DNA from 4 places in the Skermanella cutis genome. Region 3 is predicted to be linked to each of the others. Evidence: riboswitches for the same ligand, from Rfam matches in the RefSeq annotation. Region 3 holds a riboswitch; each other region holds the start of a gene.
What was found. A riboswitch is a leader RNA that binds a small molecule or an ion and turns the genes downstream of it on or off. The one in region 3 is predicted to bind thiamine pyrophosphate.

Region 1 (3,202 bases), 920 kb from region 3:
ATACGGCTTAATCCGAATTCTGTAAAGATGGGCCGAACCGGTCAAATAATCTGGCGACGGAGTCTTATCGTTCGTAAGGCAAACGGAGTTTTCCGTTCGTAACGGGGCGGGACAGCTGCTCCAAGCCTTGGATTTTTCTTGCGTGATATACATATCGGTGCCGTCACTCGAAGTAAGCGCATAGGTTTGTTGGTTAACTTTGTAATGGGTTGTAACCTCCACAAGGGAGCTGGCGATGGCCGCAATCGAAAGCCTGAAGGCGATTCTCGACAAGACCTACGAAGGCATGACGCCCAAGCAGCTGATGTCGCAATCTCCTGCCGCCCTGGCGGGCGTGACCGAAAGCGACGCGCTCAAGCTCAAGGAAGCCTTCGGTATCGACACGATCGAAGAGCTGGCGACGTGCAAATACTTCCTGTGGGCGCAGGCGCTCCACGTCCTCGCGAAGACCGAGAAATAGGACCTCGTCCCGCCGCGATCCGGAGGAGGCCGCGGCGGGGCCTTCGTCACCCGTCTCCATCCCCCGGGCAGCGATTCCGGCAGTCGTTCCCGGCGTTTCGGATCGATGATGCGGACGCGGAAGAAAAAGGTGGAGTTTTGCCTATCGAAAGTTTTACCTCTCCTGGCCGCACATCCCCGTAGGAAGCCAGGACATGCCGACCACAGCCAGGAAGCTCTATACTCCCGCCCGGTTGCCTTCGATCCCGCCGGGAGTGGCACCGCCGTTCCATCAGGCGGCGCTGTCCAGCTGCGTGGTCCATCACCTCGTCGATCCCGCCAGGGTAGTCGATCTCTTCGAAGGGAGCGGGCTGCGGCCAGCCATTTTCGGCGACCGCGCCTCGGTCAGCTTCGGCTTCCATGTCCATGCCGCCTTCCGATCCGCCGGGCTGAACCTGCCGCCCGAACACTGGTCGCCGTCGGCGGCCGGGATCGTCCAGGAGTTGGAACTGAGCATGGTAGCCTTTCCGGAAGGCCGCGGGGGCGAGGTTCCCGACGTTACCATCGACCAGTGGCTGATGGGCGACGATCAGACCAAGCTGCTGGGAAACCACCGCCTGTTCGTGCCGTGCGACGATCCGGCAGCCGTCGCGGTCGGCAGGGACCTGTTCGGCGACCCGACGTTCCTGACCGGCTTCCTGGTCAACCTGCCATCGCCCGATCCTGTCCGCGACGGCACGGCCGCGACTGCCGAGACGGAGTGGATGCAGACCTGGGGCTTCAGGGTCGGCGATCCCGACGAGCCCGACCACTTCATCTTCACCGCCCTGGTCGATACCACCGGCCTGACCCCGATCCCCGGCACGATCTCCCCGGTCACCCGGTACGGCGTTTCCGCGGCCGGCCCGGTCGGCTGCCGCTGGAGCGTCGCCCGGCCCTTCGACACCTACTTCATCGCCGATGCCGGACCGACGGATCGCGTGCGGCTGACCTACGGCGCGAGTTCCCATCCGATGGGCATCGTCATGCGGGACCTGCTGGAAGGAGCCCAGGCCTACGCGGTCCAGACATTCCAGTCCGACCCGGTCGCGGTCCGCAGCCGGCCTTACCTCCTGACGCCGCGCTGAGGATATCGGGATCGGGCGTGACGGCGACTCACGGCTTGACAAGCGGCGGCGATGCACTGAGGATCGGCGTATTCCCAGGGGAGCCCCGATAGGGGGCTGAGATTCCGTCGGCCTAGCGGCAACGCGGAGACCCTTTGAACCTGATCCGGGTCGTGCCGGCGTAGGAAGGGGAGAGGGCGAGGACTCCGCGCCCGGTCTCATCATATCCATCGCTGCATTCCGGATCTCCGCTCGCAATCGAAGCAGGAGATCACGATGCCGAAAGACAGCAATCCCACCGTCACCGTTTCCACCGGGCCGCTGCCCGCGTCGCGCAAGGTCCATGTTCCGGGCGCGCTGTACCCGGACCTGCGGGTGGCGCTGCGGGAGATCGACCTGGAGCCGGGCAGCGGGGAGCCGCCGGTCCGGGTCTATGACAGCTCCGGCCCCTACAGCGATCCGGCTGCTGAAATCGACATCGCCCGCGGCCTGCCCGCGCTGCGCGCCGGCTGGATCGCGGCCCGCGGCGATACCGAGGCCTATGACGGCCGGCCGGTCAAGCCGGAGGACAACGGCCTGCGCCAGGGCCAGCGCGCCAACCTGGAGGAGTTCTCCGGCCCCGCCCGCAGGCCGCTACGCGCACGGGCCGGCGCCGCCGTGACACAGATGGCCTATGCGCGGCGCGGCATCGTCACGCCGGAGATGGAGTATGTCGCGATCCGGGAGAACCTCGGCCGGCAGGCGGCGCTCGATGCCGTGCCGGACGGCCGGTCCTTCGGCGCCGCGATCCCCGACCATGTCACCCCCGAGTTCGTGCGCGACGAGGTGGCGAGGGGCAGGGCGATCATCCCGGCCAACATCAATCACCCCGAGATCGAACCGATGATCATCGGCCGCAGTTTCCTGGTCAAGATCAACGCCAACATCGGCAATTCCGCCGTCGCCTCCTCCGTGGGAGAGGAGGTCGAGAAGATGGTCTGGGCGACCCGCTGGGGAGCCGACACCGTGATGGACCTCTCGACCGGCGCCAACATCCACACCACCCGCGAGTGGATCATCCGCAACTCCGCCGTGCCGATCGGCACCGTCCCGATCTACCAGGCCCTGGAGAAGGTCGGCGGCCGGGCCGAGGAACTGACCTGGGACATCTACCGCGACACGCTGATCGAGCAGGCGGAGCAGGGCGTGGATTACTTCACCATCCATGCCGGGGTCCGGCTCGCCCACATCCCCCTGACCGCGCGCCGGGTGACCGGCATCGTCTCGCGCGGCGGCTCGATCCTCGCCAAGTGGTGCCTGGCGCACCACCGGGAGAACTTCCTCTATACCCGGTTCGACGAGATCTGCGAGATCATGCGGGCCTACGACATCAGCTTCTCGCTGGGCGACGGGCTGCGGCCGGGCTCCATCGCCGACGCCAACGACGCGGCGCAGTTCGCCGAGCTGGAGACGCTGGGCGAACTGACCCAGGTCGCCTGGAAGCACGACGTGCAGGTCATGGTGGAGGGGCCGGGCCATGTGCCGATGCACAGGATCAAGGAGAACATGGACCGGCAGCTCGACGTCTGCCGCGAAGCGCCCTTCTACACGCTCGGCCCGCTGACCACCGACATCGCGCCCGGCTACGACCACATCACCAGCGGCATCGGCGCCGCCAT
Region 2 (3,202 bases), 2.3 Mb from region 3:
TCTGGCGCGCCGCCGCCTGCACGGTCTCGATCAGCGCCTCGTCGCCGCGGTGCCAGCGGTCCAGCGACTCGGCCAGAGCCGACCGGACGCCGGGCGCCAGATCCTCGAAATGGACGTGGAGAACCTCCCCCTCGACGGTCGCCGCCCGGGCCGCGACCTCGCCGATGCCCGGCAGGTCGAAGGAGACCAGGGCGCCCGGCGCGGCGGTCCCGGCCGCCAGCCGGACCTGGGCGCCGCCGCTGGAGATGTTCTCGACGCAGGCCGGCACCGTCCGCCCGTCGATCCGGCATTCGGTCTTCAGGTCCACCGTGACGCGCATCGCCCGCCGGCGCTCGGCGAAGCGGGAATTGCGCAGGCTGGAGATCACCCGCTTCTCGATGTTGACGACCTGTTCGACCAGTTCCGTCGTGTTGTTGCGCAGCTGGGTCGATACCGTGGTGGTCAGCCCCGCCTGGGTCGCGACGCTGCCGATCCGCTCGTGGACGCGGCGCACGCTGTCGGCCGTCTGGGTCACGGTCTGGGCGATGTCCTGGGTGACCGCGTCCTGCTCGACCACGGCGGAGGCGATGGCGGTGATGGTGTCGTTGACCAGCTCGACCCGGCCGGCCACGTCCGCGATCGCGGTGACCGTGTCGCCGATCGCCTTCTGCATGGACTGGATCTCGGACCGGATATTGCCGGTCGCGTCGTTGGTCTGGTCGGCAAGCAGCTTGACCTCGTTGGCGACGACGGAAAAGCCGCGCCCGGCCTCGCCCGCGCGCGCCGCCTCGATGCTGGCGTTGAGCGCCAGCAGCCGCGTCTCCTTGGCGATCTTCTCGATCAGCGAGGCGATCGCGCCGATCCTGTCGGACACGTCGGTCAGGTTGTTGGCGATGTCGCGGGCCGCCTGGGACCGCAGGGTGGCGTCCTGGGCCGCGCCGGTCGAGCGGTCCACCTGGCGCGAGATCTCGGCGATGGAGGCCGAAAGCTCCTGGGTGGCGGCGGCGATGGTCTGGGCGTTCACGTCGGCCTCGTGGGACGCCTCGGCGACGTGGTTTCCGTCCTCGCTGACCATGCGGGCGGCGCCCAGCACCTCGGTCGAGGCCGTCTCCATCGCCTCGGCCTTGCGGCGGACCAGCTGGACGGCGTCGTCCAGCTCCTGTTCGAAGGTGTCGGCGAGGTCGAGCAGTTCGTCCGTGACGTGCTGCTCGGTCGTGGTGTGGGTATAGACCGACAGCGCCAGTTCCGCTTCCATCAGCAGGGTGCGGATCAGCGTCGCCGCCTGGTCGGCCGCGGCCTGCCGGCTCCAGCGGTTGCGCTCGATCACCGAGCGGACCAGCCGCTCCAGGATGAAGGAATAGGCCGAGAGGTAGAACCGCGGCTTCAGCCCGACCCGGTGGTGGGCCGACCCGATCCGCTGCACCCGCTCCACGTACCGGGCGTCGATGCCGTCGACGAACAGCTTGTGCCAGTGGTCCTGCTGGGCGCAGATCAGCCGGGCGACCATCCCCTCCGCCGCGATCAGCTCCGCCGTTTCCGGAAAACGCTTCAGGAAGCCGTAGAAGTCGGTGAGGATGCCGTCCAGGTCGGCGTTGACGTGGGGACCGAGCTGCCGGAGCGAGCGTTGCGTGGCACCGTCGATCCGCCAGAGCGCCAGCTCGACCGACGTGCCATGGGACGGGGCCGCGTCAGGCTGAGCCCGCGCGTCGGACAGCTCGCGAGTATTCATCGGTCATCCCCCCAGTTGCAATCGCGGACAATCGGGCGCCGGGGTTGCAACGGCAATGATCTACGTCAAAAGAATTAGGCCTGACGGTCACGGACTCTCCTTCGGATAGGTGGGGCCGAGCCTTGACGGGGCGGTGCCGGACTGTCACTGTCGAGGCACGAAGGCTGGGGTGCCGGGCCGATCCGCCCGTGCTGAGAACATACCCATAGAACCTGATCTGGATCATGCCAGCGAAGGGAGCCGGTGGGACCGACCAAGAGAAGATCGCGGCACTCACGGGTTTCCGTTTCGCACGGAGGAAGGAAACCGAAGATGCCCGCCCGGAAGTCCCTGTTGTCCGCCGCCGCGTTCGCCGCCGCCCTGTCGTCCGCCGCCGGCCCGGCCGCCGCGGCCGACCTGGACATCCCGGTGCTGGTGCCGGTCACCGGCTTCCTGGCGCTGGAGGGCACCAGCCAGCGGAACGGCGCCGTCCTGGCGGTCCGCGAGGCTCCCGAAGGACTCGCGGTGCGGTCGGAGGTGATCGATACCGGGACCTCCCCCGAAGGCGCCGTGACCGCGCTGGAGCGGGCGTCCGGGCGCGGCGCCCCGACGGCGATCGCCGCCAGCATGCTGGGCACCCAGATGCTCGCCATGCTGCCGCTGGCCGACGAGTACGGCATTCCCCTGGTGACCGTCTCCGGCACGGCGTCGATCACCGAGCGCGGCAATCCCTGGGTCTTCCGCTTCTTCCCCGGCGACGGGGTCACCAAGACCGCCCATGCGCGCTACGTCGTCGAGGAGTTGGGCAAGCGCCGGCCGGCGGTGATCTACCAGACCACCGCCTACGGCCAGAGCGGCCAGGCGCACCTGCGCGACGCCTTCGCCAAGCTGGGCGTCGAGCCGGTGTTCGAGGAGGGCGTGGATCCCGGCATCCGCGACATGCTGCCGGTGCTGACCAAGGCCATGGCGGCCGACCCCGACGTGCTGGTCCTGCACCTGCACTCCGGCCCGACGGCGCTGTTCGTGCGGCAGGCGGCCGCCCTGAATCCCGGCGTGCCGATCGTCGCCGGCTCGGCGATGCACCAGCCCTCCACCGCGGCGCTGCTGGAGCCGGCCGAGCTGACGGGCGTCTGCGCCGAGACCTCGGCCTCGCCGGTGTCGGGCGGCTCGCCGGAGATGGAACGCTTCACCGCCGACTACCGCGCCGCCTTCGGCACCGAGCCGGACGCCTTCGCGCTCGGCCAGTACGACGGCATCCGCATGGTGCTGGACGCGGCGGCCAAGGGGGCGGAGACGCCTGAAGCCGTGCGCGACGCGCTGGCCAAGGGGACGTACCGCGGGCTCGCCATGACCTACCGCTCCGACGGCAGGGGCAATATGGCCCATTCCGCCGTGATCGTCTGCTACGACGGGTCGTCGCGCGTTCCCGCGGTGGCGAAGCGCTACGACGTGGCGCCGTGACGGGTGTCGCGCAGCTGCTGGTCAACGGCGTGGCGCTGGGCGCCGCCTATGCGC
Region 3 (3,202 bases):
CGGCACGGATGCCCAGCCGGGCGGCCATGCCGCCGTTGATCTCCAGCACGCCCTTGACCTGGCCCGCGGAACTGATGGTGTCCAGCGACTGGGGCACCGCGTTCTCGTGGATGTTGACGATCCGGCCGTCGGCGCCGATGAACACCATGTCGAGCGGGATGAAGGTGTTCTTCATCCACATGGACATGGTCTGGAGTTGCGGCAGGACGAACAGCATGCCGGCGTCGGGCGCCATGGTCTCGCGGAACATCAGCCCCTGCGCCATCTGGCGCGGAGTCTCGGCGACCTCGATCGCGAAGGGATACTTTCCGCCCGACGCGGTCTCGATGGTCAGGCGGTCGGTGCGGAACGTCTCCGCGGCGGACACGGGACCCAGACCGGCCGCAACCAGCAGCAGGACGAGGGTGAAGGTTCGGATGATCGCGGCAGCCATGGTCCAGTCGCTACAGGAGCCCGCCCCATATGTAAAGCATTTGGGCGAATCCTGTAGCGTCAGGACATGACGGCGTCCACGACCTGCCGGATCTCGTCGCGCACCGGGCCGGGCCTCGGGGCGTCGGCGATGGTGGTGAACCAGTGTTCCGGCGGGTTCTGGCCCTGGCGGCGGCTCCAGGTCAGGGCGCGCAGCACCTCCTCGGCGTCCTGGGTCACCGGGACGTCCGGGTCGATGCCGTTGAGGGTGGCCCAGACGCCGGTCCAGCAGCGGCCGACCGACCACGGATTGTAGCCGCCGCCGCCCAGCACCAGGACCCGAGGCGCCAGGGTCGCAAGCGATCGGACCGCGTTCCACAGGGCGCGGTTGGACAGTTCCAGCCGGCTCAGCGGGTCGTCGGCCAGGGCGTCGGCGCCGCACTGGATCACCACGGCGTCGGGGGTGAAGCCCCGGCCCAGCGGCATCAGGGCGTTCTCCAGGATGTAGTCCAGCTCGGAATCGTTGAATTCCACCGGGACCGGCAGGTTGCGGGCCATGCCGCCGGCCCGGTCCCCGACCTTGCCGGTGAAGGGCCAGCGGGTGCCCTCGTGGACCGACACGGTCAGCACCCGGTCGTCGTCGGCGAAGGCATATTCCACCCCGTCGCCGTGGTGGGCGTCCAGGTCCGCGTAATAGACCCGCCGCAACCCGCCGTCGAGCATGGTCAGGATCGCGAGCACAGGGTCGTTGAAGTAGCAGAAGCCGCTGGCCCGGTCGCGCAGGCCATGGTGGGTCCCGCCCGCGGGGTTGTAGATCACCCCCTCGTGCTCGGCGAGCAGCCGGCCGGCCAGGATCGATCCGCCCGACGCCGTGGCGGGGCGGCGGAAGACCTCGGGGAAGATCGGGTTCTCCAGCCGGCCGATATTGTAGCGGTCGCGCGCCTCCGGATCGAGCCGCTGCTCCGCCTCGGCCCGGCGGACCGTCTCTATATATGAGCGATCGTGGAAACGGGCGAGCTGGTCGGGCGTCGCCCTGGGGCTGTCCAGGTAGGCCCGGTGGTCCAGCCACCCCATGGCACGGGAAAGATCGATCGCGGTGGAGACCCGCGGGATCGCGAGCGGGTGCTTCTTGCCATAGGTGGAGGCCCGGTAGATCTCGCTTCCGATGAAGAGCGGACCGATGGGCTGGGACTGGGCGAACTGAGACTGGGCGGGCTGGGACTGGTTCAGCATGGAAGCTGACCTAGGCCGCTCCCCGGGTTTCGTCAACTCCGTGCGTTTATCTGCGTATTCGGTATGCAGGCGCCTTGCCAGGGCGTCATGGACTTGCAATAGTCCGTCCAACCTCACTGGGGGGAGCCGATGGTCGGCTGAGAGGTCCCAAGACGCGGGACGACCCCTGGAACCTGATCCGGTTGATACCGGCGTAGGGATCAGTGACCCATGCACGACCTCGTGCGGCCGACCGAGTCGGCCCGTCTTCCCAGCATCGGCGTAAGGATTGAGCGGGCCCGCCTGACCTATGGCGGCGTGCGGCTGTTCGACGGCCTGGATTTCGAGCTCGAAGGCGGTCGCTGCACCTGCCTGCTGGGGCCGAGCGGCGTCGGCAAGACCACGTTGCTTCGGCTGATCGCCGGGCTGGCCGATCCGGAGCCGCCCACGGTCCTGGCGGCGGAGGACGGGAAGCCGCTGGACGGCCGGGTCGCCTACATGGCGCAGCAGGACCTGCTGCTGCCCTGGCTGGGCGCGCTGGACAATGTATTGCTGGGGCCGAGGCTGCGCGGCGAGGCGGTGGGCGCCGCCCTGGTGGACCGGGCGCGCGGGCTGCTCGACGCGGTCGGGCTGGGCGACCGGCTGCAAGCCCGGCCGGCCGAGCTGTCGGGCGGCATGCGCCAGCGGGTGGCCCTGGCCCGCACCCTGATGGAGGACCGTCCCGTCGTGCTGATGGACGAGCCGTTTTCGGCCCTGGACGCGATCACCCGCCTGAGGCTCCAGGAACTGGCGGCCGGGCTGCTGGCGGGCAGGACGGTGCTTCTGGTCACCCACGACCCGCTGGAGGCGCTGCGCATCGGGCACCGGATCCATGTGATGGCGGGGCAGCCGGCGGAGATCGGTCCGGCGATCTCGCCCGAGGGTTCGCCGCCGCGGCCGGCCGACGATCCGGCGCTTCTGGTCCGCCAGGCCGAGCTGCTGCGGCGGCTGTCATCATGATGCGGGCAGTATGATGCGGGCGGTACGGCCCATGGTGCGCCCCCTGGTGACCGCGGCGGTCCTGATCGCCGCGTGGCAGGCGCTGGTCTGGGCGACCGGCGTGCCGCGCTTCATCCTGCCCGATCCGGCGCGGGTGGCGATGGCGCTGTGGGAGCGGGCCGGCCTGATCGGCTACCACGCCCTGTTCACGATCGGCGAGATCCTGGGCGGGCTGGCGCTCGGCGTCGTGCTGGGCGCCGCCACGGCGCTGACGCTCAGCTATTTCCGGCCGGCGCGGCGCTGGCTGATGCCGGTGCTGGTGTTCAGCCAGGCGATCCCGGTGTTCGCGCTGGCGCCGCTGCTGGTGCTGTGGCTGGGCTACGGCATGGCGTCCAAGGTCGCCATGGCGACCCTGATCATCTATTTCCCGGTCACTTCGGCCTTCTTCGACGGGCTGCGCCGGACCGAGCCGGGCTGGCTGGACCTGGCGCGGACCATGGGCGGGTCGCGCTGGAGCACGCTGGTGCGGATCCGCCTGCCGGCAGCATTGCCAGCCTTCGCCTCGGGCCTGCGGGTCGCCACGGCGGTCGCGCCGATCGGC
Region 4 (3,202 bases), 2.4 Mb from region 3:
CCGCCGTTCCAGGAGGCCGGCACCCACACCCCGCCGCCGGACGGAAGCCGCGCCCTGGCGCACGGCGAGGGCGCGGCCGACCTGGCGGCCTGGCTCGATTTCTGCGCCCGCCGGGTGAAGCCGCGCGGCACCCTGACCGTCATCCACCGGGCCGACCGGCTGGACGACCTGATCTCCCTGCTGCGCGGCCGTTTCGGCGGGATCACCCTGGTCCCGCTGTGGCCCAAGGCCGGCCGGCCCGCCCGGCGCATCGTGGTGACCGCGCGCAAGGGGGCCCGCAGCCCCGCCCGCCTGATGCCCGGCCTGGTTCTGCACGAGGCCGACGGCGGCTTCACCGGCGCGGCGCAGGCGATCCTGCGCGACGGCGCCGCGCTGGATCTTTGAAATCAGGGCGCCCGCCCCATCTTAAGCGGCATGCTGATCCGCCGTATCATGACCGCCTTCGGTCGCAAGCCCGCCCCCACCGTTTCCGTTCTCCGGCTGTCCGGCGTCATCGGCGCCGGCGGGGCTTTCCGCCCGGGAATCACCCTGGCGGCCCTGGCGCCCGCCATCCAGCGCGCCTTCTCCGTTCCCGGCCAGCAGGCCGTGGCGCTCCAGGTCAATTCGCCCGGAGGCTCACCGGTCCAGTCCGCCCTGGTCGCGGGACGCATCCGCCAGCTGGCGGACGAGAAGAAGGTGCCGGTCTTCGCCTTCGCGGAGGACGTCGCCGCATCGGGCGGCTACTGGCTGGCCTGCGCCGCCGACGAGATCTACGCCGATCCCAGCTCGATCATCGGCTCGATCGGCGTGGTTTCCGCTGGCTTCGGCTTCCAGGACCTGATCGCCCGCTACGGGATCGAGCGGCGGGTGCATACCTCCGGCACCCGGAAGGCCATGCTCGACCCGTTCCAGCCCGAGCGGGACGAGGACATCGTCCGGCTGAAGGCCATCCAGGCGGAGATCCACGACGCCTTCAAGGCCATGGTCCGCGGCCGGCGCGGCGACCGCCTGAAGGGGACCGACGAGGACCTGTTCTCGGGGGAATTCTGGACCGGCGCCAAGGCGCTGGACCTGGGGCTGGTCGACGGGCTCGGCGACCTGCGCTCGGTCATGCGCGACCGCTTCGGCGAAAAGGTCAACCTGCGGCTGGTCCATGGCGAGCGCCGCTGGTGGCGAAGCCGCATCCGGACGGAAGCGGCGCTGTCCGGCCTGACCCCGTCCGGCCTGACCCCGTCCGGCCTCGCCGACGATCTGGCGGGCGCCCTGGTCAATGCCGTCGAGGACCGCGCGATGTGGTCCCGCTTCGGCCTGTAGCGCCGGCACTCGGGCTGGGCGGCTGCCCGATAAGCCTTGCGGTCATACCGGGGCATGCCGCATAGTCGCGACCCTGGACGCGAGTCCGGAAAATCTGGCTGGGGTGCCGGTCCTTCGAGGGGCCGGCTGAGATCATACCCATCGAACCTGTTCGGATAATGCCGACGAAGGGAGCCCCCCATGACGACAGCGCGATCCGTTTCCGAATTTTCGACCGGCCTGCGGTCCGACCGCCCCTCGGTCGCCATCGTCGGCGCCGGCGTGGTCGGCCTCGGCATCGGCTGGCGCCTTGCCGCCGCCGGGTGCCGGGTCGAGATCTTCGACAAGGGCGAGGCGGGACGCGGGGCGAGCCATGCCGCCGCCGGCATGCTGGCGGCCGGGGTCGAGGTCGAGCCCGGCGAGGAAGGCCAGCTGCCGCTTAACCGGCACAGCCAGGACCTGTGGCCGGGCTTCGCCGAGGAGCTTCAGGCCGCCTCCGGAATCGACGTCGAGCTGCGCACCGAGGGCACCCTGGTGGTGGCGCTGAACGCCGACGACGTGGCGCGCCTGCGCTTCAATTTCGACCTCCAGAAGAGCCTGGGGCTCGGCCACGAATGGCTGACCGGGGCCGAGGTCAAGCGCCGCGAGCCCTATCTTCACGCCGGCACGGCCGCGGCGATCCTGAGCCCGCGCGACCACCAGGTGGACAACCGGAAGGTCGCCCTGGCCCTCCGCACCGCCTTCGAGCGGGCCGGCGGGCGCCTGCACGAACATGTCCCGGTCGAGGAGATCCTGGTCGAGGGCGGGCGCGCCGCCGGCGTGCTGGCGGCCGGAGGGGAGGCGCACCGGGCCGACGTCACCGTGCTGGCGGCCGGCGCCTGGTCTCGCACGGTCCCGGGCCTGCCCGACGACGCCCGGCCGCCGGTCCGGCCGGTCAAGGGCCAGATGGCGGCCCTGCGGATGGACCCGCGCGAGCCGCTGCTGCGCCACGTGGTCTGGACCCCCGGCGTCTACCTGGTGCCGCGCCGCGACGGGCGGCTGGTGATCGGCGCCACGGTGGAGGAGCGCGGGTTCGACACCGACCTGACCGCGGGCGGCGTCATGTCCCTGCTCGAAGGCGCCTGGCGGGCCCTGCCGGGTGTCGAGGAACTGCCGATCGACGAGCTGTGGGTGGGATTCCGCCCCGGCTCGCGCGACGACGCGCCCATCCTGGGGCCTTCGGCGCTGGACGGGCTGGTCCTGGCGACCGGCCACCATCGGAACGGCATCCTGCTGACCCCGGTCACCGCCGACGCCGTCTCCGACCATATCCTGACCGGGCGGACCGCCGACGTCATCCGCCCGTTCGGCATCGATCGATTCGTCAAGAGAGCGGCGCCAGGCCGCCCGCAGAGTGGGAAGGAACCTCGATGACCCCGCATGTCCCCCGGCATATCCAGGTGAACGGCCGGCGCGAGCCGCTGGCGGCCCCGACGCTCGACGCCCTGCTGCGCGGGAAGGGGGTCGTTCCCGGAGCCCGCGGCGTCGCCGTCGCGCTGAACGGCGAGGTCGTCCCGGCCGGCCGCTGGGCCGACACGGCCCTGGCCGAAGGCGACGACCTGGAGATCGTCCGCCCCTTCTCCGGCGGCTGAAGCCGGATACGCCCGTTACGAAGCCCTGAAAGCACCCCCATGTCCCATCCGCCCGATTCCTTCGAGATCGCCGGCCGCAGGCTCACCTCCCGACTGTTCATCGGCACCGCCGGCTATCCGAACCGCCAGGTCATGCTCGATTCCATCACGGCGAGCGGGGCCGAGGTCGTCACCGTGTCGATCCGCCGCATCAGCCTGGAAGGCTATGCCGAGAGCATGGTCGACCTGCTGGGGTCCGACTATGTCCTGCTGCCCAACACAGCCGGCTGCTCGACCGCGCGGGAGGCGGTGCTGACCGC

Region 1: linked by a shared signal. The riboswitch ahead of thiC (phosphomethylpyrimidine synthase ThiC) and the one ahead of IGS68_RS19245 (ABC transporter ATP-binding protein) in region 3 are both predicted to bind thiamine pyrophosphate.
Region 2: linked by a shared signal. The riboswitch ahead of IGS68_RS02120 (ABC transporter substrate-binding protein) and the one ahead of IGS68_RS19245 (ABC transporter ATP-binding protein) in region 3 are both predicted to bind thiamine pyrophosphate.
Region 4: linked by a shared signal. The riboswitch ahead of thiO (glycine oxidase ThiO) and the one ahead of IGS68_RS19245 (ABC transporter ATP-binding protein) in region 3 are both predicted to bind thiamine pyrophosphate.

What each region holds. Positions count from the first base shown of each region.
Region 1 is NZ_CP067420.1:3,199,660-3,202,861, reverse strand. It holds gene IGS68_RS15140 (hypothetical protein) at 236-460, shown strand; gene IGS68_RS15135 (hypothetical protein) at 654-1,565, shown strand; TPP riboswitch at 1,632-1,750, shown strand; gene thiC (phosphomethylpyrimidine synthase ThiC) at 1,821-3,202, shown strand, end outside.
Region 2 is NZ_CP067420.1:453,381-456,582, reverse strand. It holds gene IGS68_RS02125 (methyl-accepting chemotaxis protein) at 1-1,708, opposite strand, end outside; TPP riboswitch at 1,864-1,964, shown strand; gene IGS68_RS02120 (ABC transporter substrate-binding protein) at 2,021-3,148, shown strand; gene IGS68_RS02115 (branched-chain amino acid ABC transporter permease) at 3,145-3,202, shown strand, end outside.
Region 3 is NZ_CP067420.1:4,122,064-4,125,265, forward strand. It holds gene IGS68_RS19235 (DUF192 domain-containing protein) at 1-433, opposite strand, end outside; gene IGS68_RS19240 (acetoin utilization protein AcuC) at 493-1,644, opposite strand; TPP riboswitch at 1,754-1,862, shown strand; gene IGS68_RS19245 (ABC transporter ATP-binding protein) at 1,855-2,622, shown strand; gene IGS68_RS19250 (ABC transporter permease) at 2,654-3,202, shown strand, end outside.
Region 4 is NZ_CP067420.1:549,614-552,815, reverse strand. It holds gene IGS68_RS02600 (tRNA1(Val) (adenine(37)-N6)-methyltransferase) at 1-384, shown strand, start outside; gene IGS68_RS02595 (S49 family peptidase) at 433-1,293, shown strand; TPP riboswitch at 1,383-1,483, shown strand; gene thiO (glycine oxidase ThiO) at 1,474-2,685, shown strand; gene thiS (sulfur carrier protein ThiS) at 2,682-2,903, shown strand; gene thiG (thiazole synthase) at 2,943-3,202, shown strand, end outside.